3 regions of the Synechococcus sp. HK01-R genome follow, and region 1 is predicted to be linked to each of the others. Evidence: predicted binding sites of a transcription regulator. Region 1 holds the regulator's gene; each other region holds the start of a gene.
What was found. The regulator NtcA, encoded in region 1, controls nitrogen genes in cyanobacteria. The targets are predictions, from matches to a motif close to GTANCNNNNGNTAC.
Positions count from the first base shown of each region.

Region 2: a site for NtcA is predicted at 2,535-2,548, ahead of H0O21_RS03170 (urease accessory protein UreD). Genes of this name have one in related genera too.
Region 3: a site for NtcA is predicted at 3,283-3,296, ahead of glnA (type I glutamate--ammonia ligase). Genes of this name have one in related genera too.

Region 1 is NZ_CP059059.1:1,072,098-1,079,644, forward strand. Features, by position in the region: gene H0O21_RS05505 (alpha-mannosidase) at 1-2,653, shown strand, start outside; gene psbN (photosystem II reaction center protein PsbN) at 2,661-2,801, opposite strand; gene psbH (photosystem II reaction center phosphoprotein PsbH) at 2,885-3,085, shown strand; gene H0O21_RS05520 (TatA/E family twin arginine-targeting protein translocase) at 3,095-3,406, shown strand; gene pth (aminoacyl-tRNA hydrolase) at 3,406-4,023, shown strand; gene H0O21_RS05530 (DUF3146 family protein) at 4,020-4,277, shown strand; gene H0O21_RS05535 (resolvase) at 4,247-4,699, opposite strand; gene H0O21_RS05540 (DUF3084 domain-containing protein) at 4,700-5,905, opposite strand; gene ntcA (global nitrogen regulator NtcA) at 5,969-6,718, opposite strand; gene rph (ribonuclease PH) at 6,787-7,521, opposite strand.
Region 2 is NZ_CP059059.1:592,692-600,238, forward strand. Features, by position in the region: gene urtA (urea ABC transporter substrate-binding protein) at 1-567, opposite strand, end outside; gene ureG (urease accessory protein UreG) at 688-1,293, opposite strand; gene H0O21_RS03160 (urease accessory protein UreF) at 1,293-1,964, opposite strand; gene ureE (urease accessory protein UreE) at 1,961-2,470, opposite strand; gene H0O21_RS03170 (urease accessory protein UreD) at 2,583-3,542, shown strand; gene H0O21_RS03175 (urease subunit gamma) at 3,561-3,863, shown strand; gene H0O21_RS03180 (urease subunit beta) at 3,886-4,206, shown strand; gene ureC (urease subunit alpha) at 4,210-5,919, shown strand; gene H0O21_RS03190 (alpha/beta hydrolase) at 5,930-7,528, opposite strand.
Region 3 is NZ_CP059059.1:2,077,017-2,084,563, reverse strand. Features, by position in the region: gene H0O21_RS11045 (copper-binding protein) at 1-194, opposite strand, end outside; gene H0O21_RS11040 (class I SAM-dependent methyltransferase) at 265-1,326, opposite strand; gene H0O21_RS11035 (hypothetical protein) at 1,557-1,694, opposite strand; gene glnA (type I glutamate--ammonia ligase) at 1,795-3,216, opposite strand; gene H0O21_RS11025 (allophycocyanin subunit beta) at 3,558-4,082, shown strand; gene H0O21_RS11020 (alanine--glyoxylate aminotransferase family protein) at 4,213-5,346, shown strand; gene H0O21_RS11015 (nucleoside deaminase) at 5,318-5,761, opposite strand; gene H0O21_RS11010 (aminotransferase class V-fold PLP-dependent enzyme) at 5,869-7,305, shown strand; gene H0O21_RS11005 (YcjF family protein) at 7,396-7,547, opposite strand, start outside.

The sequences.
Region 1 (7,547 bases):
GCTGGAATTGCGCAGCCCTCTCCACGACGACGGTGCCCTGATCAGCAGTGCCATCGTTCTTGAGCCAGAGACGTCGTCGGCAGCCGATGGGGCGGAACGGCTGTTGCTGCCTCAGGCCCTGGATTTAGCGCTCGCGGCCTCTCCGGCAGGGCCTGAGCAAGAGGCCGAGACAGGGTTGCCGGAGTCATGTCTGGATCTGGATCCCCTGCAGGACGCCGCGGCTGAGGCGGTGGCGGATGCGTTGAGGCGGCTCGCTCCTGCGGCCGGCCAGGTGCATTGGTTTGGTCACGCTCATCTCGATCTCGCCTGGCTCTGGCCGGTGGCCGACACCTGGGAGGCCGCAGAGCGCACCTTCCGCTCTGCTCTTGCCTTGATGGAGCGATTCCCTGATCTGCATTTCGCCCACTCCACTCCTGCCCTCTATGCATGGCTCGAGCGCTTTCGTCCGGCTTTATTCGCCAGGATCCAGGCCGCCAGTTCGGCTGGCCGCTGGGAACCGATCAATGGCCCCTGGGTCGAGACCGACTGCGTGCTGATTGGCACGGCGTCGCTGCGGCGCCAATTCGCATTGGGCCAGGCCTACAGCCATCGAGCGTTCCCCGACTGGCGCCATGAGCTGGCCTGGCTTCCCGACAGTTTCGGCTTTGCCGCCGGCCTGCCGGCGATTGCGGCCATGGAGGGGGTGCGGTGGTTCTGTACGCACAAACTGGCCTGGAATGCCTCGAACCCCTTCCCCCATCGCCTGTTTCGCTGGCGAAGCAGGGGTGCGGCTGAGGTGCTGGCGTTGATGTTGCCGCCGATCGGCACCGATGGTGACCCTGGGGCCATTCAGGCGGAACAGCGTGCCTTCGAAGCGGCCACAGCGTTAGACCAGGCCCTCTGGATTCCAGGGGTGGGTGACCACGGTGGTGGTCCCACCGCTGAAATGCTCGAGCAGTTGCAGCTTTGGGAGGGGCATCCCCAGGTTTCGGCCCGGCGGCCAGGCAGTCTCCGTGACTACCTGCAGGGGTTGGAGGCTCACATGGAGAGCCTGCCGGTCTGGCGGGATGAGTTGTATCTGGAACTTCACCGGGGCTGCCCCACCAGCCGTCCGGATCAGAAGCGCCACAACCGCAGCCTGGAGCGGCTGCTCAGAGAGGCGGATCTGGTGGCTGCATTGCTGAGCGCAGGGTTCAATGCTCGAGCTGGTGCCGGCGCCCGCGCTGCTACTGACTGGCGACCGCTTCTGTTTCAGCAATTTCACGACATCCTTCCTGGTACGTCGATTCCGGAGGTGTTTGAGCAGGCTGAACCCGTCTGGCGGGCTTCGCGGCGGCAGGCCCTGCGCCAGCGCAATCAGGGATTACGCGACTTGCTCGGGCTTGCTTCTGGAGAGAACCGCTGGTGCTGGGTTGGTTTGCAGCCGCTGGCGCGCTGGTCACCTCTGCTGCGCCTGCCCCGGGGGCACTGGACCCATGCCGGTCAGGCGTTGGCTGTTCAGGATGCGCCCACCGGTGGCAGCTGGGTGCAGCTGCCCTGCCAGGAGGGGGTCGCGGCGGTTGCGCTCGAGCACGTGCCGCTCGAAAAGGCTGCTTTGCCCCAACAGGCTGCTGTCTTGAAACAACCGCCAGTGCGGGGCGCTGTGCAAGTGACCACCCTCCCAGGGGGTGGTTGGCGGATCTGCAACGGCTTGGTCTCCGCCGAGATCGATGCCTCTGGACTCCGCCAGCTCAGGGATGCGGCTGGTGCTCCGCAGCTGTCCGCCCCGCTGGAGTTCCGCCGTTTTGGTGATCACGGCGAGTTTTGGGATGCCTGGGATCTGGCGGCTGACTACCGGGAGCACCCCCTGCCTCTCGAGGGGCCGCTTGATCCGCCTGAACTCGTCGAATCGGGGCCGCTGCTGGCCCGTTGCCTGTGGCGTTGTAACGCCGGTGCGAGTCAGATCCGAGTGGATCTGCAGCTCCGTGCCGATCACCCTTGGATTGAGATCACCTGCAGCATTGACTGGTGTCAGACCCATGAGCTGCTGCGCCTGGAGCTTCCCCTGGCCAGCGAAGCCGTCCGCTGGGCTGCGGACACCAGCGGCGGGGTCCTTGAGCGGCCGGCTTTGGCTCAGACCGCCAGGGAGCAGGCCCGTTGGGAGGTGCCGGTGATCTCCTGGCTAGCGAGCCAGGCGGCAGCTCCAGCAGGGGGGCTCGCGGTGCTGCTGGATGGTCCGCAGGGGGTGGACCTGGTGCCGGATCGGCTTGGCGTTTCCCTGCTGCGCGGCCCTACCTGGCCGGATCCCTCGGCGGATCGGGGCTGGCATCGCCAACGGCTTGCGCTCATGCCGGTTCCGGAGGGCTGGGAGCGAGGCGCTGTTCCCCAGGCGGCCCTCGCCTTTCGTGAAACCGGTTGGTGGGGCAAAGCGACTACAGCAAGAGACCAACGTCTGTTGCCGGGCCTTCCGCCGGGGTTGGTGCCGATTGCCCTCACCAGCGAAGCCCCAGAGGGTTCTGTGCGTCTTCAGGTCCACAACCCCGGTGGTCGCCGCCAGCAATGGAAGCTGCCGCAAGACGCCGGCTGGACTGTTCGATCCTGTGGTTCCAGCGATGGAGATGGCGAATGGGGTGAAGCCATCTCAGTCAGGCCGGGAGCGCTGGTGGATCTTGAGCTCCGCCGTTCCGACCCCTGAGCGGGCTTCAGTCGTCGTGATCGTCGAAGGGATCGTCCAGCTGCTTTGAGGGAGGTCCAAAGGCTGTGTAGACGCCGAACCCGGTCAGCCCGAGCAATACGGCCAGCACGGCGATCGCCACGGAAAGGGCCGGGGAGGAGGTTTCCATCACATCTCTCGACAGGTTCGGCCCGATCAGGACCGTGGCCCCTACAGTATCGAGACTGAACCTCACCCGAGACCAAGCCCGCCATGGCTCAACGCACTCGTCTGGGAGATCTCCTCCGTCCCCTCAACTCTGAGTACGGCAAGGTGGTGCCCGGCTGGGGAACCACTCCTGTGATGGGCGTGTTCATGGCCCTGTTCCTGGTCTTCCTACTGGTGATCCTGCAGCTGTACAACAAGTCCCTGATCCTCGAGGGCATCAACGTCAACTGGAACGGTCTCGGCTGAGGAAAGCCCATGAATGTCTTCGGCATCGGCCTCCCTGAGATGGCCGTCATTGGTGCTGTGGCCCTGCTTGTGTTTGGGCCCAAGCGCCTGCCGGAGCTGGGGCGGACCCTGGGCAAAACCCTCAAGGGTTTTCAGTCTGCTTCCAAGGAATTCGAGCGAGAGATCAACAAGGCGATGGCTGAGCCAGAGCTGCCTGAAGCTGGCGAAGTGAACGATGTGAAGGTGATCCCTAGCACCGCCTCAGTGGATAGCGCCTCTCCCGACATCGCCTCTGCCGACATCGCCTCTTCCGACATCAAGGCCTCCAATCCTGAGCTCTGATGGATCGGGGCCAATTGCGCCTCGTCGTCGGTCTCGGTAACCCCGGAGATCGCTACGCGGGCACGCGTCACAATGTTGGCTTCATGGCCCTCGAGGCCATGGCTCGCCGCGAGGGCACTCGCTTCCGTTCCATGCCCAAGCTGCATGGGGAGCTGGCTGAGCTTGGCCTTGGGGCCGAGCGTCTGCGCCTGCTGATGCCGCAGACCTTCATGAACGACAGCGGTCGGGCGATCCGTGCTGCCCTCGATTGGTTCGATCTAGACGTGAACCAGTTGCTGGTGGTCGTCGACGACATGGATCTGCCTCTGGGAAGACTGCGGCTGCGGGCCAAGGGCAGTGCCGGTGGTCATAACGGGCTGCGCAGCACGATTCAGCATCTGGGCACCCAGGACTTCGCCCGCTTGAAGATCGGCATCGGTGCCCCTGGTCGCACCCCCGAGGAGCGGCGCGCCCGCACGGTGTCGCATGTGTTGGGCAGCTTCAGCAAAGAGGAACAGCCGCTCCTGGAGACCGTTCTTGATGCGGTGCTCAAGGGGCTCGATTTGATCCAGCGTCAGGGTCTGGAGAAGGCTGGGAACCAGCTCAATGGTCTCCAGCTCGCGGAGACGGACGCATGAGTCCGCTGCCTGTGACAACGGCCCATCTCAGGGTGTTGCGTCAGAGCTTTCAGGAGCAATGTCTGGAGGGGGAGGTGCAAGCTGGCGGATTTGCTTGGCAGTTCTGCTGGGCCTTTGATCGCGGTGAGCTGACGGTGGAGCCATCCCTCGGCAGGGCCTTGATCCAGGACGCTCTCCAGCGATTTCTGGTCAAGGCTGACTATCACCTCGAGCCTGGCGGCGATTACACCTTCACCGTTCGGGCGCGATTTTGAATCGGTGGAGGGCAGGTCCATTCCAGGGGCCGGCCGAGGTGGTCTTCGAGCATCACCAGAGCAGCGATGGCATCCAGCTCCACAGGGGGCAGGTCGAGCCCGCGAGGCAGCAAGCGTCTCCAGCCTTGCGGTGGCCATAGCTGCCAATAACGTTCTCTCGCTCGCAGGGTGGTGCCCCGCTCGTCCATGAGCTCAGGTTCCAGCTGCAGTTGCTCCTGCAGACGTTCACGCCAGAGGCTGCTGCCGGTGCCATTGCCAAGAAGGACCTGATCGATCGGACTGCTGCTGCTCCAGTGCCGGATCTGATCGAGCACTGTGTCGACTGGATACACGCCTGATGCAATCACCTGGTGGCGTTCCTTGTCGCAGAGCACCAGGCCGCATTTGCTGCGGCCAGGGTCGATGGCCAGGAGCCGTGCCATTTAGGTGGGGCCTGAGACCTGGCCTGGGCGCACCCCATTGACGGGGCGCAGCTCCACGACGATCGGGTCTGCGGTGTCGCTGCTGCGCAGGGCCACGACCTCAAGCTCAACGCGGGATGGTGCTCGGCTCAGGAGCTGTTGGCCCAGGCTATTCAGGGCTGTCGCGTCAAACTGAAGTCCCTGACTGAGGGATCCCCGGCGCTGGACCTCCGCGAGGGCGGAGGCGAGCAGGAGGTTGAGCCGATTGCGTACGGCTTGTCCTTCCGTTTCCTGGCGTTCGATGGAGGTGCGGGCCAGCACGTCGCCGGTTTTCACGATGCGGGTGTTCGGACGAGCTTCAGGGAAGGCATACACCACCTTTTCGCCCAGCAGAACATTCGCTGCCGAGCGCACATTCACCACCCAGGTGCCCGGTTGGCGGATGGTTTTTTCAAGTCGTTCGATGTCGCTGCGCGGCACCAGCAGGATCTGTCGATCGGGTTTTACCCCAGGGAGGACCTGCTGGTAGGCCTGCAGGTTCGCTTCCCGCAGCAGCTGATCAATCACCTGTTTCGCCTGTCTGGGGTTGTCGAGTCGCAGGGTGGCGGTGGCCAGGGGCTGGCCGCTGCTCAGCACCACGTTCCCCTGCCGCAGTGCGAGCACGTTTTTCTCGAGTTGGCGCAGCTCCGCTTCACCGTTGCTGATGCGCTGCCGCACGCTGGCCAGCTCCGCTTCGGTGCGTCGGATTTCCGCATCCCGAGCCTGCACGTCGCGACTGAGGCGAGCCCGTTCTGCTTCCAGACGTTCCCGCTGCTGGTTGAGGGGAACCAAGGCCTGGCGCAAGGTCTCTGCCTTTGCTTTCGCTTCCGCAAGATCCCGTCGTGTGCGTTCCCGTTGCTCCTGGGCTTGCGCCAGTTCTCGGGTGGCTTCCTTCTGGGCTCTGCGGCTGCTCTCAAGGGCCGTGCGGCTGTCATTCAGCCGCTTCTGCAAGGCATCCAGTTCAAAGAGGCCCACGCGAAGCTGGCGGCTTACCAGCAGCATCAGCCCAAGGGACAGCGCTGAGATCAGGCTCCCTGTGAGCACCGTGATCAGCACGGCGGTGCGGCGGGGGCGCATGCCCAGCAGGCTGAGTCGGGCCTTCCCGACCCTGGAGCCGAGTCGATCCCCCAGGGTGGCGAGCACGCCACCGAGCACAAGCAGGGAGAGGATCAGCAGCCAGCCGGTCACGAATTCAAGGGCGAGGGAAGGCGAGCTGAGGCCGTCCGGGCTCCATCTTCTCCCGTGACCCGCTCAGCTGAAGCGTTTCGCCAGGGCGATTGGATCGAGCACCGTGATTTTCTTGCGGTCGATCTCCACCAGACCAGAGATGCGCAGATCCCCGAGCAGGCGCGTAATCGTGACCCGGGTGGAGCCGATGGCCTCGGCGATCGACTGGTGCGAGAGGCGCAGGTCAATGGTGATTCCCGTATCGCCAGGCACTCCGAAGTCACGGCAGAGCACCAACAGAAAACTCACCAGGCGGGACGACATGTCGCGATGGGTGAGGGTTTCGATCATGGTCTCGGTTTGCAGGATCCGGCTCGAGAGACCCTGCAGCAGGAGCAGGCCAACACCGGTATCGGCTTCAATCGCCTGGCGCACCGAGGCAGCTGGAGCTGTGACCATCTCCACGCGGGTGAAGGCCACGGAGTGATAGAAGCGATCGGATCGGTGGCCGGTCAGCAGGGACAGCACGCCGAACAAGCTGTTTTCCCTCAGCAGAGCCACGGTGATTTCCTCCCCGGACTCGTAGACCCTGGAGAGGCGAACCGCCCCGCGCCTGATCAGATAAACCCGTTCAGCGGGATCGCCGGGGAAGAAAATCGTCTTGCCGCGTTCCACCAGCTCCGTGCTCGCGCCTTCGAGATCACGGATCACTTCCAGCAGCGTGCGTGCGTTGGCTGCCGGAGCGTTCGCCAGGGTGACTCCTGCTCCGGCACTGGCCGTCACGGAGGCGGTCTGCGGTGAATATCGGCTGAAGCCGCGTGTGGCTCCGACCATGGCGGCTTTGCAGTTGGCAGGACGCTACGGATGGTCCTGGCTCCACCTTGTAGCAACCCACACGAAATTCAGCGTTGAGTCAGGGCGCTGCGTTGGTGCTGCATTAACTCCGTCAGGCCTGGTTCGGCGAGGTCCAGGAGGCCGTTGAGGGCGCTGCGACTGAACGGAGCCCCCTCCGCTGTGCCCTGCAGCTCCAGCAGACGCCCTTCGCCGTCCATCACCACATTCAGGTCCACGTCGGCCCGGCTGTCTTCGCTGTAGTCCAAGTCGAGCAGGGGGGTTCCCTGCACTAAACCCACGGAGACGGCCGCCACCTGCTGGCGGACCGGTTGACGCGTGATGACCCCGTTCGTCAGGAGTTGGTTGCAGGCGTGCTGAAGCGCAATCCAAGCGCCGGTGATCGAGGCCGTGCGCGTGCCTGCATCGGCCTGGATCACATCGCAATCGATCAGCAACGTGTTTTCACCCAGAGCTTCCATGTCGAGGCAGGCCCTGAGGCTGCGGCCGATCAGGCGCTGGATCTCCTGAGTGCGACCCGAAAGTTTGAGCAGCTCCCGGTTCTGGCGTTCGGGAGTGGAACCAGGAAGCAGCCTGTATTCAGCACTAAGCCAGCCTTTCCCTTCCCCCTGACGCCAGCGCGGGACACCTTGTTCATGGCTGACGCTGCAGAGCACGGCGGTGCGGCCCGTGCGCACGATCAGGGAGCTGATGGCAAAGCCCATTGGATCCCACTCGATCGCGAAGGGGCGCAGTGCGGCGGCATGGCGACCGTCGTGACGGAGTGGGGGCTGGTGGCTGCTCATCAACCGCAGAAGCGCTGCCATTGAGC
Region 2 (7,547 bases), 480 kb from region 1:
GTAGTCCGAACCCACGAGGAAGAAGGGCTTCCCTGCTGCAGGGGAGTCCTTGAACATGAAGTAGGTCGCCGGCTCAGACTGCTGGTTGGGAGTGGCACCGGTATAGAAGATGTTCTTAGAACACTCCTGACCTTCGTATTGAATCGGATAGAAAAGGAAGGCATTCTTCGATTCGTAGACCGGCAACATCGCCTTGCGGCTCGCGGAGGTCCAACCACCGAAGACAACGGGCACCTTGTCTTGATCGATCAGCTTTTTCGACTTCTCAGCGAAGGTGGGCCAATCCGAGGCTCCATCTTCGACGATGTACTCAATCTTGTATCTCTTGCCGTCGACCTCAACACCACCAGCGGCATTGATCTCATCAATGGCCATTTTCTCGGTATCCACGAGGGTGGACTCAGAGATGGCCATGGTGCCGGTCAGGGAGTGAAGGATGCCCACCTTCACCGTGTCGTCGAACTGAACATTAGAGGCCTGATCACCACCGCCACAGGCCGTGACTACCACGCCCAGCGAGGTCGCCGCCAGGCTGATCAGAATGCGTTTTGACAACGATTGAGACATGGTGTGTTGACAGTGATAACTGTTGCGCTAGGCGCCATAAGACAGTCCCAGCCAGACGCACTCCTTCCAGTAACACTCACTACCAATCGGACAGAAGAGGCCTGATATCGGAGCAAGCGATCACGAATTCGGTAGTTGTTGCAACACAAACGCCACCACCAAATCCAGCCCCTCACCGCTGTGCAGATTGGTGAAGCACCAGGGGCGATCGCCGCGCATGCGCAGGGTGTCGCGCTCCATCACGGCCAGGTCAGCCCCCACCAGAGGCGCCAGGTCGATCTTGTTGATCACCAGCAAATCCGAACGCGTGATCCCGGGGCCGCCCTTGCGCGGGATCTTGTCGCCTGCGGCCACGTCAATCACATAGATACAGAGATCAACCAGCTCCGGACTGAAGCTGGCGGCCAGATTGTCGCCGCCGCTCTCAACCAACACCAGATCCAGATCTGGGAACTGAGCTTCCAACTCCGCCACCGCTGCCCTGTTGATGGAGCAGTCCTCCCGAATGGCCGTATGCGGACAGCCACCGGTCTCCACACCACGGATCCGTGACGGCTCTAGAGCTCCTGCGCGAGTTAAAAACTGAGCATCTTCCTGGGTGTAGATGTCATTGGTGACCACCGCCAACTGCAGGTGATCCCGCAGTCGCCGGCAAAGCGCCTCGACAAGAGCGGTTTTGCCAGACCCCACCGGCCCAGCCACACCAAGCCGCAACTTGCTCCCCATCAGCTTCGGAATAAACGGGAATACAACTCAGCATGGGACAGCTGCGCCAGCGATGCCCCAACGCCCGCTGACCACAAGGTCCGTGGATCAGCAGCGAGGAGCTCTTGGGCCTCGGCAGCGATCCGCGGCAACAGACGCTGCTGAAGCATCTGAGCCCTGGTCGGGCCCAAAGGCAACAGGCGCACGGCCGCACTGAGCTGATTGGCGACCCAGCTGTAGAGGTAGCCCTCCACCGTGTCAGCCTCCGACAGCCCCAGCGACAGTGCCGCCCAGGCCCATGCCGCCGGCCAGGCCAGGGGGAGTGGTTCAGTCAGTGGATGACCCATGTCGGCCAACAGCTGCAGGAGAGACCCCCCCATCTGACGTTGTTGAGCTCGCACCTCCGCAGCTTCACGGGTGGCCAGCAGCCAACCATCCAGATCCAGCAAACGAAGTCGGGCCTGATCATCAGCGCCTCGAGCCCAGCTGTTCAGATCAACCATCAGCTCGGAAAGCGCCGCAGCCTCCAGCCGCAACGCTCCCCGCTCCAGCTCGGCGATCAACCACTGCTCGAGACCAGCCTCACTCTTCAGCGCCCCGGCCTGGATCAAGACCTCTAACCCCTCCGAGTAACTGAACGCTCCCACCGGCAACGCCGGGCTCACCAACTGGAGCAACGCCAGGGAGGTCATGGCGTTTCATGGCTGTGGCGATGGGCATGGCTGTGACCACCCCCATAAGCGCCTCCCTCCGGAACAAACGGACGCTCACAGACACTCACACGCAAGCCACGGCTCCGCAACATCGTCTCCAGCACCGAATCCGCGAGCAACAACAAGTCCCCGTCGTGGAGCTCGAGCGCCACATGGCGGTTGCCGAGGTGATAGGCCGCCTGCAGGAGTTCCACGACTGAATCCGCCTGCACCCGCAGCAACGGTTCCGGCGCCGCAATCACCACCACCTCCCAGCTCCGGGAACGATCCAACAAGCGATCACCGGGCTGAAGGGCACCCTCCCGCGGCAGCTGAAGCAAGAGCGCACGTCCACAGTGGCTTCGGCGGCGACCACGGAGCACCGTGCGTTCTTCGGCCGTGAGTGGCAATTGCAGGCGGCGGTCGGGCGGAAGATCTCCAACGGCCTCACCCACTTGGCGATGCTCCAACACGATCGGTTTGTGATCGCTCGCGTTGTCACTCATCGCGTTGTCGTCCAAGGCTGCTCCGCTTTCACCCTGAGCCTGCCCAGCCGTCGGCCTTGATTTGGTGTTGATTGCTACAGGTCATCGCAGCTCGAGCGCCGAGCGTGGGGGCATGCAACGCCTCGATCCCTGGCATGGCCGCTGCGAGCTGCGGTTTGAACACCGGCAGACCGTGCACGGCGACGCAGGCACAGTTCACCAAGGGGGCTGCAGCGCCCCGTTCAAGCTTCTGCGGGCTGAACAAGGCAACAACGGTCGCTGTGAGCTGCCAATCCTGCATACGGCTGGAGGACTGGTAGGTGGCGACCAGCTCAGCATTGCCCTGGACCTGAAAACAAACAGCCGCTGCTTGATCACCAGCGTCGCCGCCCAGAAGGTCTACGGGTCCATCGGCCGCAGCCGCCTCTACCCCGAAGGCCAATGGGCCCGTCAACAGGTGCACTGCACACTGGCGAAAAGCAGCGATCTGGAATGGCTACCCCAGGAGCTGGTGCTTTATGCGAATGCCCTCTATGAGCAGCATCTGACGGTGCAACTACCAGCTGACGCCTCCTTTCTCAGTGCAGAAATCGTGCGGCTGGGCCGCACCGCCGCCGGAGAAACCCTCCAGCAGGGTCGCTGGCGCTCAGCCCTGAGCATCTTTCGACGCAGTGATGAACCTCATCAAGCCGATCGCTGGGAAATGGTGGACCGGTTGGACTTGGGGGGCGATGCCCTCAACGACCAGCACGGACTGAACAAACAGCCAGTGTTCGGATCGCTGGTGTGGGCTGCACCGATGCCCTTGAGCGGCGATGCTCTGGCGCAACTGCTGGAGCTGGTCCGCAGCGATCGCGAAGGCCTGGAAGGCACGCTGCGCTGCAGCGCCTTGGATCAGGGCCTGGTGGCCCGTTATGCCGGTCCGTCCAGCCGCGATGCCCGCTTCTGGTTCAGCCGCATCTGGGCTCGCACCCGCGCCCTGCGCGCCTTGAGCGCTCCACAGATCCCAAGGGTCTGGCCTTTGCAGGAACAGCCTTTGCCAGCGTCATCGTTCATGACGAACACTGCTTGGCCCGCAGTAAGGACACACTGAGAACGACCGAGCCAGTCCATGCATCTCAGCCCCCAGGAAAAAGACAAGCTCCTGATCGTCACCGCGGCATTACTGGCCGAACGGCGACTCCAGCGTGGCCTCAGGCTCAACCACCCCGAAGCGGTGGCTTGGCTGAGCTTCCTTGTGCTGGAGGGTGCCCGCGACGGAAAGAGCGTGGCGGAGCTGATGCAGGAAGGCACCACCTGGCTGAGCCGCGAACAAGTCATGGACGGCATTCCCGAACTGGTTCACGAGGTGCAGATCGAAGCGGTGTTTCCCGATGGCACCAAGCTCGTGACCCTGCACGACCCAATTCGCTGACCCACCACCCTGCATCTCTGCCATGGCCCCGCTGATTCCCGGTGAACTGTTGCCCGAACCCGGCGACATCGAACTCAACGCTGGCCGGCCCGTGACCACCATTCCCGTGGCCAACAGCGGTGACCGGCCCGTGCAAGTGGGCTCCCATTTCCATTTCGCCGAAGCCAACGCCGCCCTGCAGTTCGACCGGGCCGCAGCCCGAGGTCAACGGCTCGACATCCCCGCCGGCACCGCCATCCGCTTCGAACCGGGTGACAGCCGCGACGTGAACCTGATTCCCTTCGCCGGTACGCGACGCGTGATCGGCTTCAACGGCCAGATCAACGGATCCCTCGACGCCTGACCCATGCCCTATCGCATCTCCCGCCAGGCCTACGCCGAGACCTACGGCCCCACCACCGGTGACCGGGTTCGCCTCGCCGACACTGAACTGATTCTTGAGGTTGAAAAGGACTACACCGTTTATGGCGATGAGGTGAAATTCGGCGGCGGCAAGGTGATCCGCGACGGCATGGGCCAGGCCCAGACAACCCGAGCAGGTGGTGCCGTCGACACCGTGATCACCAATGCCCTGATCCTCGATTGGTGGGGGATCGTGAAAGCCGATGTGGGCCTGAAAGACGGCCGCATCGTCGGCATCGGCAAAGCCGGCAATCCCGACACCCAGGCAGGGGTGACGATCGTGGTGGGCCCCGGCACCGAAGCGATCGCCGGCGAAGGTCACATCCTCACGGCCGGTGGCATCGACACCCACATCCATTTCATCTGCCCTCAGCAGATCGAAACGGCCCTGGCCAGCGGCGTCACCACCCTGATGGGCGGTGGCACCGGCCCGGCCACCGGCACCAACGCCACCACCTGCACCCCCGGCGCTTTCCATATCAGCCGCATGCTCCAAGCCGCTGAGGGTCTACCGGTGAACATTGGCTTCTTCGGCAAGGGCAACGCCAGCACGCCCGAAGCGCTCGAAGAACAGGTGCGCGCCGGTGCTTGCGGCCTGAAACTGCATGAAGACTGGGGCACCACACCCGCCAGCATCGACGCCTGCCTGTCGGTCGCCGACCGCATGGATGTGCAGGTGTGCATCCACACCGACACCCTCAACGAAGCCGGCTTCGTGGAAGACACGATCGCCGCCATCAAGGGCCGCACGATCCACACCTTCCACACCGAGGGTGCCGGCGGCGGTCACGCCCCAGACATCATCAAGATCTGCGGAGAAGCCAACGTACTTCCCAGCAGCACCAACCCCACCCGGCCTTACACCCGCAACACCCTTGAGGAACACCTCGACATGCTGATGGTGTGCCACCACCTCGATCCCAAGATTCCGGAAGACGTGGCCTTTGCCGAATCGCGGATTCGCCGCGAAACGATCGCCGCCGAAGACATCCTTCACGACCTGGGCGCCTTTTCGATCATCGCCAGCGATTCCCAGGCCATGGGCCGTGTGGGCGAAGTGATCACCCGCACCTTCCAGACAGCCCACAAAATGAAGGTGCAACGGGGTGCCCTGCCGGAAGACTCAAGCCGCAACGACAACCACCGGCTAAAGCGCTACATCGCCAAGGTGACGATCAACCCGGCGTTGGCCCACGGCATCAGCACCGAAGTGGGCTCGATTGAAACCGGCAAGCTCGCCGATCTCGTGCTGTGGAAGCCGGGCTTCTTCGGCATTCGGCCCGAACTGGTCCTCAAGGGCGGCTCGATCGTGTGGGCCCAGATGGGAGATGCCAACGCCTCGATTCCCACCCCTGGCCCGGTGCATGGTCGGCCGATGTTCGCTGCGTTCGGCAAAGCCTTGGCGCCCAGTTGTCTCACCTTCGTGAGTAGCGCAGCCATGGACGCCGACATCCAACGTCAGCTGGGACTGGAGCGCACCTGCATGGCCGTCGAAGGCACCCGCAGCGTGGGCAAAAGCGCCCTCAAACTCAACGCCGCCCTGCCGAACATCAGTGTGGATCCACAGACCTACGAAGTGTTCGCCGACGGTGAGCTGCTGACCTGCGAGCCTGCCGAAGTGCTGCCCCTCGCCCAGCGCTATCTGTTGCTCTAGGGCTGGTGGTCTAAGGGAACTGCTTGAGGCCAGGATCAACCTGATTGAGCTGTTCACGACTGAAACGAGGCGTGATCAGCAGGCGCAGGGGATCGCTACCACTAAACACTCCGGATCTGGCCGTCGGTGCTGCCAGCGGCGGCGCGGATGGGGTGTTGCTCAGGTGCTCATCGAAGAAAGCGCGGGCCATCCCCTTCAATTCCTCTCGCGCCAGAGGCTGATCCGGACCGATCACAACAGCGGGCAATGCAGACGTGCCATCAAGGAACGAGAGATGGGTGCCGTTGTGTTGAAGAGCCAACAGGGAACCAGGCTGCTGAATCGACGTGAAGGGGATCAGCTGCTGAGAGACGGGCGGCGCAAAGATATCGCCCGTACCGGAAACAAACAGAATCGGCGCAGCAATCGCCTTCAGCGACGTGGGGCTGAAGATCGGATTGGTCACCGGATTCACCGCCACCGCTGCCTTCACGCGCAGATCTCGAAAACTCTTGCGTTGCACCACCTGGCCGGGGGCGACACATTGCCAGACCACCGCAGGATTGAGCACCACCTTGTCGGGATCGTTCAGCTCATCGCACCCCTTAAGGAGATAAGGCCAATCGAGTTCAGCACCAGCGAGGGCCGTCACGGTGTAACCGCCGAGCGACTGACCAAGCACGCCCACAGCGGCGGTATTCACCTTGGTTCCCCAACGCTGCTGCATCTGGTCGATCAGGTCACTGACGCTGAGCGGTTGGCCATACCAGGCATTCGCAGGCGGAATCGCACCGGTGCCCTGAATCGCCGCCTTGATCGTGTTGGCGCTGGTGAAAGGGAAATTCAGCGATGCCACGGCATAGCCATGGCTCGCCCGCTGCTGGCCCACATACAAGAGGGCATTCATATCGGTGTTCAGGCCAGGAGCAATCAGCACCAGCCGTGCCGGGCTGGCGCTCGTGGCGCTGTTGGGGATGTAGGCGATGGCGCTAATCGTGTCGCCGAAGCGTCCCTGAAATTGAAACGGGGTCTGGGTGAAAGCCACCGCCCCCTTGTCGGCCAACGTCGCCAGATCAGGACCCTGGGCCGGTTCCCCCTGAATGGAGGCAATGCGAGGAAACAGCTTGTTCTGAAGGTTGAACTGCTGGGTGAGCGATTGAGCCAGGGAGAGCACCGCAACCACATTCACCGGCAGGGTTCGGGTCGGATAGGCCTGGAGCACATCAATCAGGCGCAGCTCACCGGATTGGGCAGCTCCAAGAATCAAAGCGGAAGACAGAGCCGGCTCGGCGATCTCAGGAGGCTGGGCGAACACCTTCACCAGTTGCTGCAAAGAGCGTTTGCCAAGTGGAGTGCTGAGGAAATTGGACGCCATCACATCCGTGACGGGCACGCTTTGATTCAGCAGATTGCGCAACGTCTGCTGCTGCTGTGGTTTCAGCAGGTTGAAATAACTCTGTAGATCCGGATTGACGCGACCTGTTTCGGTGAAGGTCACCAGCGATGGCACCGACACATCGCGGGACAATTCACCGAACTGAAAGCGAACGCGCTCGGCTGCTATCGCTGGCAATCCCAGGGGCACAAGACCAGCCAGCAGGGAAAGCATCGTCAGTCCATAGCGACGCATGAGCCAGCTCCATTCCGCC
Region 3 (7,547 bases), 1.0 Mb from region 1:
TGATGCAGGGCACGCCTGCGCTTGTCCTCGGCAAGCACGAGCCTGTCGGCAGCTGCCTGGGGGCTTTCACCCGGAAACAGGGCTGTCCTGAGACAGATGCCAAAGCCATGGGCTTCCACCTGAACCTTCCCTTCCATCAGAACGAGCTGGAAGGTCCAGCCCTGAAGCCAGCGCAGACGGAAAGGATTGGACATGGACCCCACGAGGGATAGGGGCACCCTATGGGGCGCGACTCCGTGCGCAAGCGCACATGTCAGGGAATGCCTATGCCCCTTTACTGGCCGACCAGACCCTTGCCATGAAGTGAGACTCGCCGGTGATGCCACGGAAGCCGGCTTGGCTGAGACGCGCTTCGATGTCATCACGGATGTAATCGGCGTAATAAGGCTCGTGGAAAGCGCGGCGGAAGTTTTCCATCGCCACGCTGAACTGCGGTGAGTCGGCCAACTGAATCGAATCGGCCAGCACCAGAACACCACCGGGTTCCAGGACGCGATAGCACTCCTCCAACACGGCCTGTCTGGCTTGAGCTGGTAGCTCGTGGAGCAGAAACACGCAGGTGACGGCTTGCATGCTTCCATCCGCGAAGGGAAGGTGTTCGCCATTCCCCTTCAGGAGTTGCACCAGACCTTGGCGCCCCTGGTTGAGCCATCGGTTGGCCTGCCTCAGATACGCCTCAGAGAGGTCGATGCCAGTCAGCGTCGCTTCAGGCAGGGCTGCACGGATCTGATGCAGGGTTCTGCCCGTTCCCGTGGCCACATCGAGGACCCTGAGGCTGGCTGCAGGTCGGTCCTCAAAGCGACGCAGACCGCGGAGGAGAGGTGCCAGGACACGCCTGCGCATTGCATCTGCTGCGCCATTGAACAGGATGTCCACTTGGAGGTCATAGAGCTCCGCGGAGTGATCACTCAGGTAACCGTCGGTCTGATGGTGGAAGTTCTGTAGGTAGTAGTCGGGGTAGAGCGTTTCGCTTGCCTCATCCGGGAGGTCACGGACATTTCTCTTTTGGCGACGCATCCAGGTGGAGGGAAGGTCCAGCCAGAGACGGGGGTAGCGGGCCGCCCAGTCGATCCAGGGCTGATCGAACAGCTGACGTTTGGGATAAAGCCCGGATTCGGCCTCCTGCCAGTCAGTGTCCTCCAGGGAGGCGAGGGAGCGACGCAGCTCCATGAACATGGCCTCCGGCACGGTTTCCGTGCTTGGTACGGCGTCCGGCGCGACCCATTCCATCAGCCTGGTGCTGAATTGCTTGTGAGCCAGTCCGGCGATGCTGCGGCTCTGTTGAAGGGTGCGGTAGGCGATCTCGGTGATGCTGGGCGTCGCCATCGAGGGTGCCTGCGGACCAAAGGTTGTCTATTCCAGCTCACCGACCGCCCTCTCTGTGGCTTTCGTGCCTGGCTGATCCATTGGCTGGAAAGATTCGTGTAGTAACGCGAGATTCTGTAGCGGTTGCTACAGACTGACTTCAGTGAAAGAGGAGATGCGCCATGTCTGATGTTCATCCAGTCAACGTTCTCGATCGGCGCCGTCGTGCGGCCGTCGAATTTGTCTCCTGGTCAGATCACCATGCCCATGAGCGTCGTCGGCGTGAGGCAGGGCTCGCCCAGATCGAGACCCATCCCGATGCCCTTGATCAGCGCAATGCGATCGCGCAGCAGAGGGCATGGTCTCGACGCCAGGATCATTGTCGGCATCTCCATGACAGCGCTTTGGCCCAGTTGAGACATCGTTGAACCAAAAAATGGGGGGCTTTGCCCCCCATTCGTCCTGTTGCCTTTGACCAACTCCCTTTGATCAGGCGTCGTAGTACATCACAAACTCATGGGGATGAGGGCGCTGGCGCAATTGCTGCACCTCCTCATATTTGAGATCGATCCAGTTGTTGATGAAGTCTTCGCTGAAGACACCTCCTTCCATGAGGTAGTGCTTATCAGCGTTGAGGGCTTCAAGGGCGCCGTTGAGGGATGCCGGCACCGTGGCGATATTGGCGAGCTGATCGGCCGGAAGTTCGAACAGGTCAACGTCCACCCCTTCGCCAGGGTCGATCTGGTTTTTGATGCCGTCAATGCCAGCCATCATCATCGCGCTGAAGGCGAGATAGGGATTGGCAAGGGCATCACCGGAGCGGAATTCCAGGCGCTTGGCCTTGGGGCTTGGGCCGGTGAGCGGGATGCGCACCGCCGCTGAGCGGTTGCCTTCCGAATACACCAGATTGACGGGCGCTTCAAATCCGGGAACCAGGCGCTTGTAGCTGTTGGTGGTCGGGTTGGTGAAGGCCAGGAAGGAGGGGGCGTGCTTGAGGATGCCGCCGATGTACCAGCGGGCGGTCTGGGAGAGGTTGGCGTAGGTGCCTTCTCCGAAGAAAAGGGGCTGACCACCCTTCCAGAGGCTCTGGTGGACGTGCATGCCGCTGCCGTTGTCGTTAAACACTGGCTTGGGCATGAACGTGGCTGTCTTGCCGTATTTCTTGGCGACATTTCTCACGACGTACTTGTACGTCATGACGTTGTCGGCGGCCTGGATGAGTTCGGCGAATTTGATGCCGAGCTCGTGCTGACCGGCGCCGGCTACTTCGTGGTGGTGCTTTTCGATCGGAACACCCAGCTGCCCCATCAGCAGCAGCATCTCGGAACGAATGTCCTGGGCGGTGTCGTTGGGGGCAACAGGGAAATAGCCCTCTTTGGTTTGGATTTTGTAAGCCAGATTTCCGCCTTCCTCCAGGCGGCCTGTGTTCCAACCGGCCTCGATGGTGTCGACGCTGTAGAAGCAGCCACCCTCGCTGGAGTTGTAGCGAACGTCGTCGAACAGGAAGAACTCAGGCTCCGGTCCGAAGAAAGCCGTGTCAGCAAGACCAGTGCCAGCCAGATAGGCAAGTGCTTTCTGAGCGAGTGCGCGCGGGCAGCGGTCATAGGCCTGCCCCGTGCGCGGATCCTGAATCGAGCAGATCAGGCTCAGGGTTTTGTGGCGATAAAAGGGATCGATCCAGGCGGTGGCGGGATCGGGAACCATCGCCATATCGGAGGCATTGATCGCCTTCCAGCCGCGAATTGAGGATCCGTCAAAGGCCAGTCCTTCGCTGAAGGCTGCCTCGTCCACCATGTCGGCGCAGACGGTCAGGTGTTGCCACTTCCCGTGAAGATCAGTGAATTTGAGGTCGATCAGCTCAATCCCTTCGTCCTTGATCTGACGGAGAACGTCCTGTGCGGTCTTGCCCATGGGTGCAATAGATGGCAGGGGGCCAATAGTCAGGGCGGACCGTAGTCAGCCCTTGGGACTCGTTTTGTATCAATGGGTACATTTTCTGCTTCGCGCCGATGCCGCCTCGATCGTCTTGGACCCTCTTGATCCATTGGGACGGCTTCCTTTTTTGCCCCCTCTGCGCTTTCTGAATGCTCACCGCATCGCGGCATCAACCCGTTGATGAAGGTCGTGGAGGCTGTTCCACTCCTGCCCGTTAGTAACCGTTTCTGTCAACTTGCCCATAACGCAGCTGCAGAGAGCGTTCTGCTGGGAAAGCTGGTGTTACTTTCCAGTTTGACACTGTTCAAGCCTGAGCCATGCGTGATGCCATCACCGGGTTGATCGGTCGATACGACCAGCTCGGTCGTTATCTCGATCGCTCCGCCATGGACAGCATCGATGGCTATCTCTCTGAAGCAGCCCTCAGGCTCAAGGCTGTCGAACTGATCAACCGTCAGGCGGCTGAAATCGTCCGAGAGGCCAGTCAGCGTCTCTTCCTTGACGACCCTGAGCTGCTGCTTCCTGGGGGCAACGCTTACACCACCCGGCGTCTCGCAGCATGCCTGCGAGACATGGATTACTTCCTGCGCTACGCCAGCTACGCCCTGGTGGCCGGAGACAGCACCATCCTGAATGAACGGGTGCTCAACGGTCTTGACGACACGTACAAGAGTCTCGGAGTGCCGACGGGACCCACGGTTCGCAGCATTGTTCTCTTGGGCGATGTGCTTTGCGAGCGACTGGTGGCTGAGGGGGTGGAGTTTGATCGCTGCCCAGTGGTGCGTCAGCCCTTCGAGCACATGGCCTCCGGTCTGGCGGCCACCGACGTCCGCCAGCGTTAGGCCGTTGCATTCCCTCATCTCCTCCCCTGATGGAGGGATGACTGCGTAGGCTTTTCGCCAACGATTTTCCCGTCAGTCCTTGGCGATAGCGCCCTCCCATCTCCAGATTGATTCGAGCCATCGCCGAGATCTGGCTCCGATCGCAACGCCAGATCGGCTCTTGCTTGGTCCTGGCCCTTCCAATGCCCATCCGACCGTGCTGGAGGCCCTGTCCCGCACACCGATCGGTCATCTCGATCCGCTTTATGTGGAGCTGATGGGTGAAGTACAGGAATTGCTTCGCTACGCCTGGCAAACCGACAACCGACTCACCCTTCCGATGAGTGGCACTGGTAGTGCCGCCATGGAAGCCACCCTGGCCAACACCGTTGAGCCTGGTGATCGGGTGCTGGTGGCCGTCAAGGGTTATTTCGGCCTTCGTCTTGTTGACATGGCCGGCCGCTATCAGGCCGATGTCCGGGTGATCGAGAAGCCTTGGGGGGAAGCGTTCTCTCTCGATGAGCTCGAAGCCGCTCTGATCGAGCATCGCCCGGCGATTCTGGCGATGGTTCATGCAGAAACGTCCACAGGGATCTGCCAACCCATGGAGGGTGTCGGGGATCTTTGTCGGAAGCACAATTGCCTCCTGCTCCTCGACACGGTCACCTCCTTGGGTGGAGTTCCGTTGCATCTCGATGCCTGGAAAGTCGACCTCGCGTACAGCTGCAGTCAGAAAGGTCTGAGTTGTCCTCCCGGACTTGGTCCTTTCACGATGGGACCGAGGGCCGAACAGAAGCTTTCGGCCCGCACCACCAAGGTGCCCAATTGGTACCTCGACGTGTCCCTGCTGAATCAGTACTGGGGAAGCGACAGGGTGTATCACCACACGGCGCCCGTGAACATGAACTTTGGGATGCGCGAGGCACTTCGGCTTCTTGCCGAAGAGGGGCTTGAGCAGGCCTGGGCCCGCCATCGCCGCAATGCCGAGGCCCTCTGGTCCGGTCTTGAAGGTCTCGGCTTGGTCATGCATGCACCCCTGGAGCTGCGCCTGCCCACCCTCACCACCGTGCGCATTCCAGAAGGTGTCGATGGCAAGGCTTTCAGTCAGCACCTCCTGAACAATCACGGCATCGAGGTGGGTGGCGGATTAGGCGTGCTGGCCGGCAAGATCTGGCGAATTGGCCTGATGGGATACAACTCCACTCCCGAAAACGTCGATCGACTGCTCAATCTGTTTGAAACGGAATTGCCCCGTTTCAAACAGACCGCCGCCGTCGCTGCCTGAACCAGCACTCCAGCATCTGGCTGGCTTCACGCTCGAGAACGCCCCCGATCACTCGCATGTGGTGGTGGGCGCTCTCATGGCTGCTGAGATCGATTGTGCCCCCCATAGCCCCACGCTTCGGATCCCTGGCGGCGAAGATCACTTGCCCCATGCGGGCCTGAACCAGGGCTCCAGCACACATTGGGCACGGCTCAAGCGTCACAAGCAGGGTGCAGCTGTTGCAACGCCAGTCCCCCCTGATGCTGGTGGCCTGTTGCAGGGCCACCAGCTCGGCATGGCCCAGGGGGTCCTGATCACGTTCGCGCCGGTTGACGCCATAGCCAATGCAGCGGCCGTGGCGATCCAGAACGAGTGCTGCCACAGGCACTTCACCGCTGTCGCCGACCCGGTTGGCTCGCCGCAGCAGGCGTCCCATCCACAGTCGGCACTGATGCTCAGTCAATGTCAGTGGTGCGCTCACGGCTGCCTCCCCAACGCGCCATCAAGGCCACGTCCACCTTCAATGTGCCACCGCAAGGGAGAATGACACCTGATCTGGCGATGCCCTTGGTTGGCAACCCTGCGATTCATTCGTCGCTGCCGCTTGCCCCATTCGCCTCACCGGATGGGCTCGATCCGCAGCTGCAGGACTTTCTTGATCTGACCTCCGCCAAGCTCTGTCGCTGGCTGGGGGAGGCTCAGGCACGAGGCCCATTGCCCACGCTTGCGGTACTTCCTTCCATTGAGCCTGAGGGGGGCCCCCGGTCGTTCACGCAATTGCTGGATGACCTGCAGCTGGTGATGGACGGCGCCTATCGCCCTTCCCATCCCGGTGCTCTCGCCCACCTGGACCCACCTCCGCTCACTGCCTCGATCGCCGCGGATCTTGTCTGTGCCGGCCTCAACAACAATCTCCTGGCCGAAGAGCTAGCCCCCAGCCTCAGCAATCTCGAGCGTCAGCTTTGTACCTGGGTTGCCCATCGTCTCGGCATGCCCGAGTCGGCCGGTGGCGTTCCTGCTAGCGGCGGCAGCCTCAGCAACCTGATGGCGCTTGTGGTGGCTCGTCAGCAGGCCGGTCTTGGCTCCGATGCCGATGCGGTCGTGCTTGCCAGTGCGGATGCCCACGTGTCTTTGGCCAAGGCCGTGCGGGTGATGGGTCTCCGAGCCGATGCGCTTCAAACCGTTCCTGTTGATGGCAGCGGTGCCTTGCAGGTGGAGGCCCTTGAGGCTCTGCTGTTGAAGCTTCGTCAGCAAGGACGTTCCTGCCTCGCGGTTGTCGCCACCGCTGGCACCACCGTGCGCGGTGCGGTGGATCCCCTGCAAGCCCTCGCGGATCTCTGCGCGCGACATCACCTTTGGCTTCACGTCGATGCAGCCATTGGTGGTGCCTATGGCCTTTCTCCGACCACTGCGGCTTTGCTCAGTGGAGTGGAGCGTGCGGATTCGATCACGATCAACCCTCAGAAACTGCTGGGCATCACCAAGACCTCCTCGTTGCTGTTGGTGGCTGATCGAGGGTTGCTCAGCCGCACCTTTGCCACCGGCCTCCCCTACATGGAATCTCCCTGGGGTGAAGCCCATGGCGGCGAACAGGGCTTGCAGGGATCTCGCCCAGCGGAAATCCTCAAGCTCTGGCTTGGGCTGCGCCAACTGGGCGATCAGGGCATTGAGCAGCTGTTGGAGGGAGCCCTGCAGCGCAAGCAATTCCTTCTCGATCACCTCGATGCAGAGCGGCTTCAGCTGCTGAGTGGGCCTCTCCATCTGTTGGCCTGCCGGCCAATGCACGCTGACCATGACGCGGTGGATGCCTGGTCGGCCTCCACCAGGGCCCTGTTGCTTGACCACCAGTTCATGCTCTCCAGACCCCTGTATGCGGGCTGTCATCACCTCAAGGCGGTGCTGGGTAATCCCCATACCCAGGCCCCCCACCTCGAGCAGCTGGCCGCCATGCTCAACGGGTCTGTGCAGGAGGTGCCTTGATGTCAACACCGGCTCCGGCTCGTGGTCGCTGGGTCGCCATCGTCACCGGTGCGCTCTCTGTGGCAATCGGGGTGATCTATCTGTTGTTGATCACCGTTCTCGATTCTCGCGGTCCCATGCGCCCTCCCCCGCCCGAGGCCCTGGTCTCGGCGGTAGTTGTTTCGCCTCCCGACGCTGCAGCGGCTCCACGACCCGCTGAAGCGCTTGGGCAAGAAAATGCTGCAGGGATGTCTCCCGGCGGT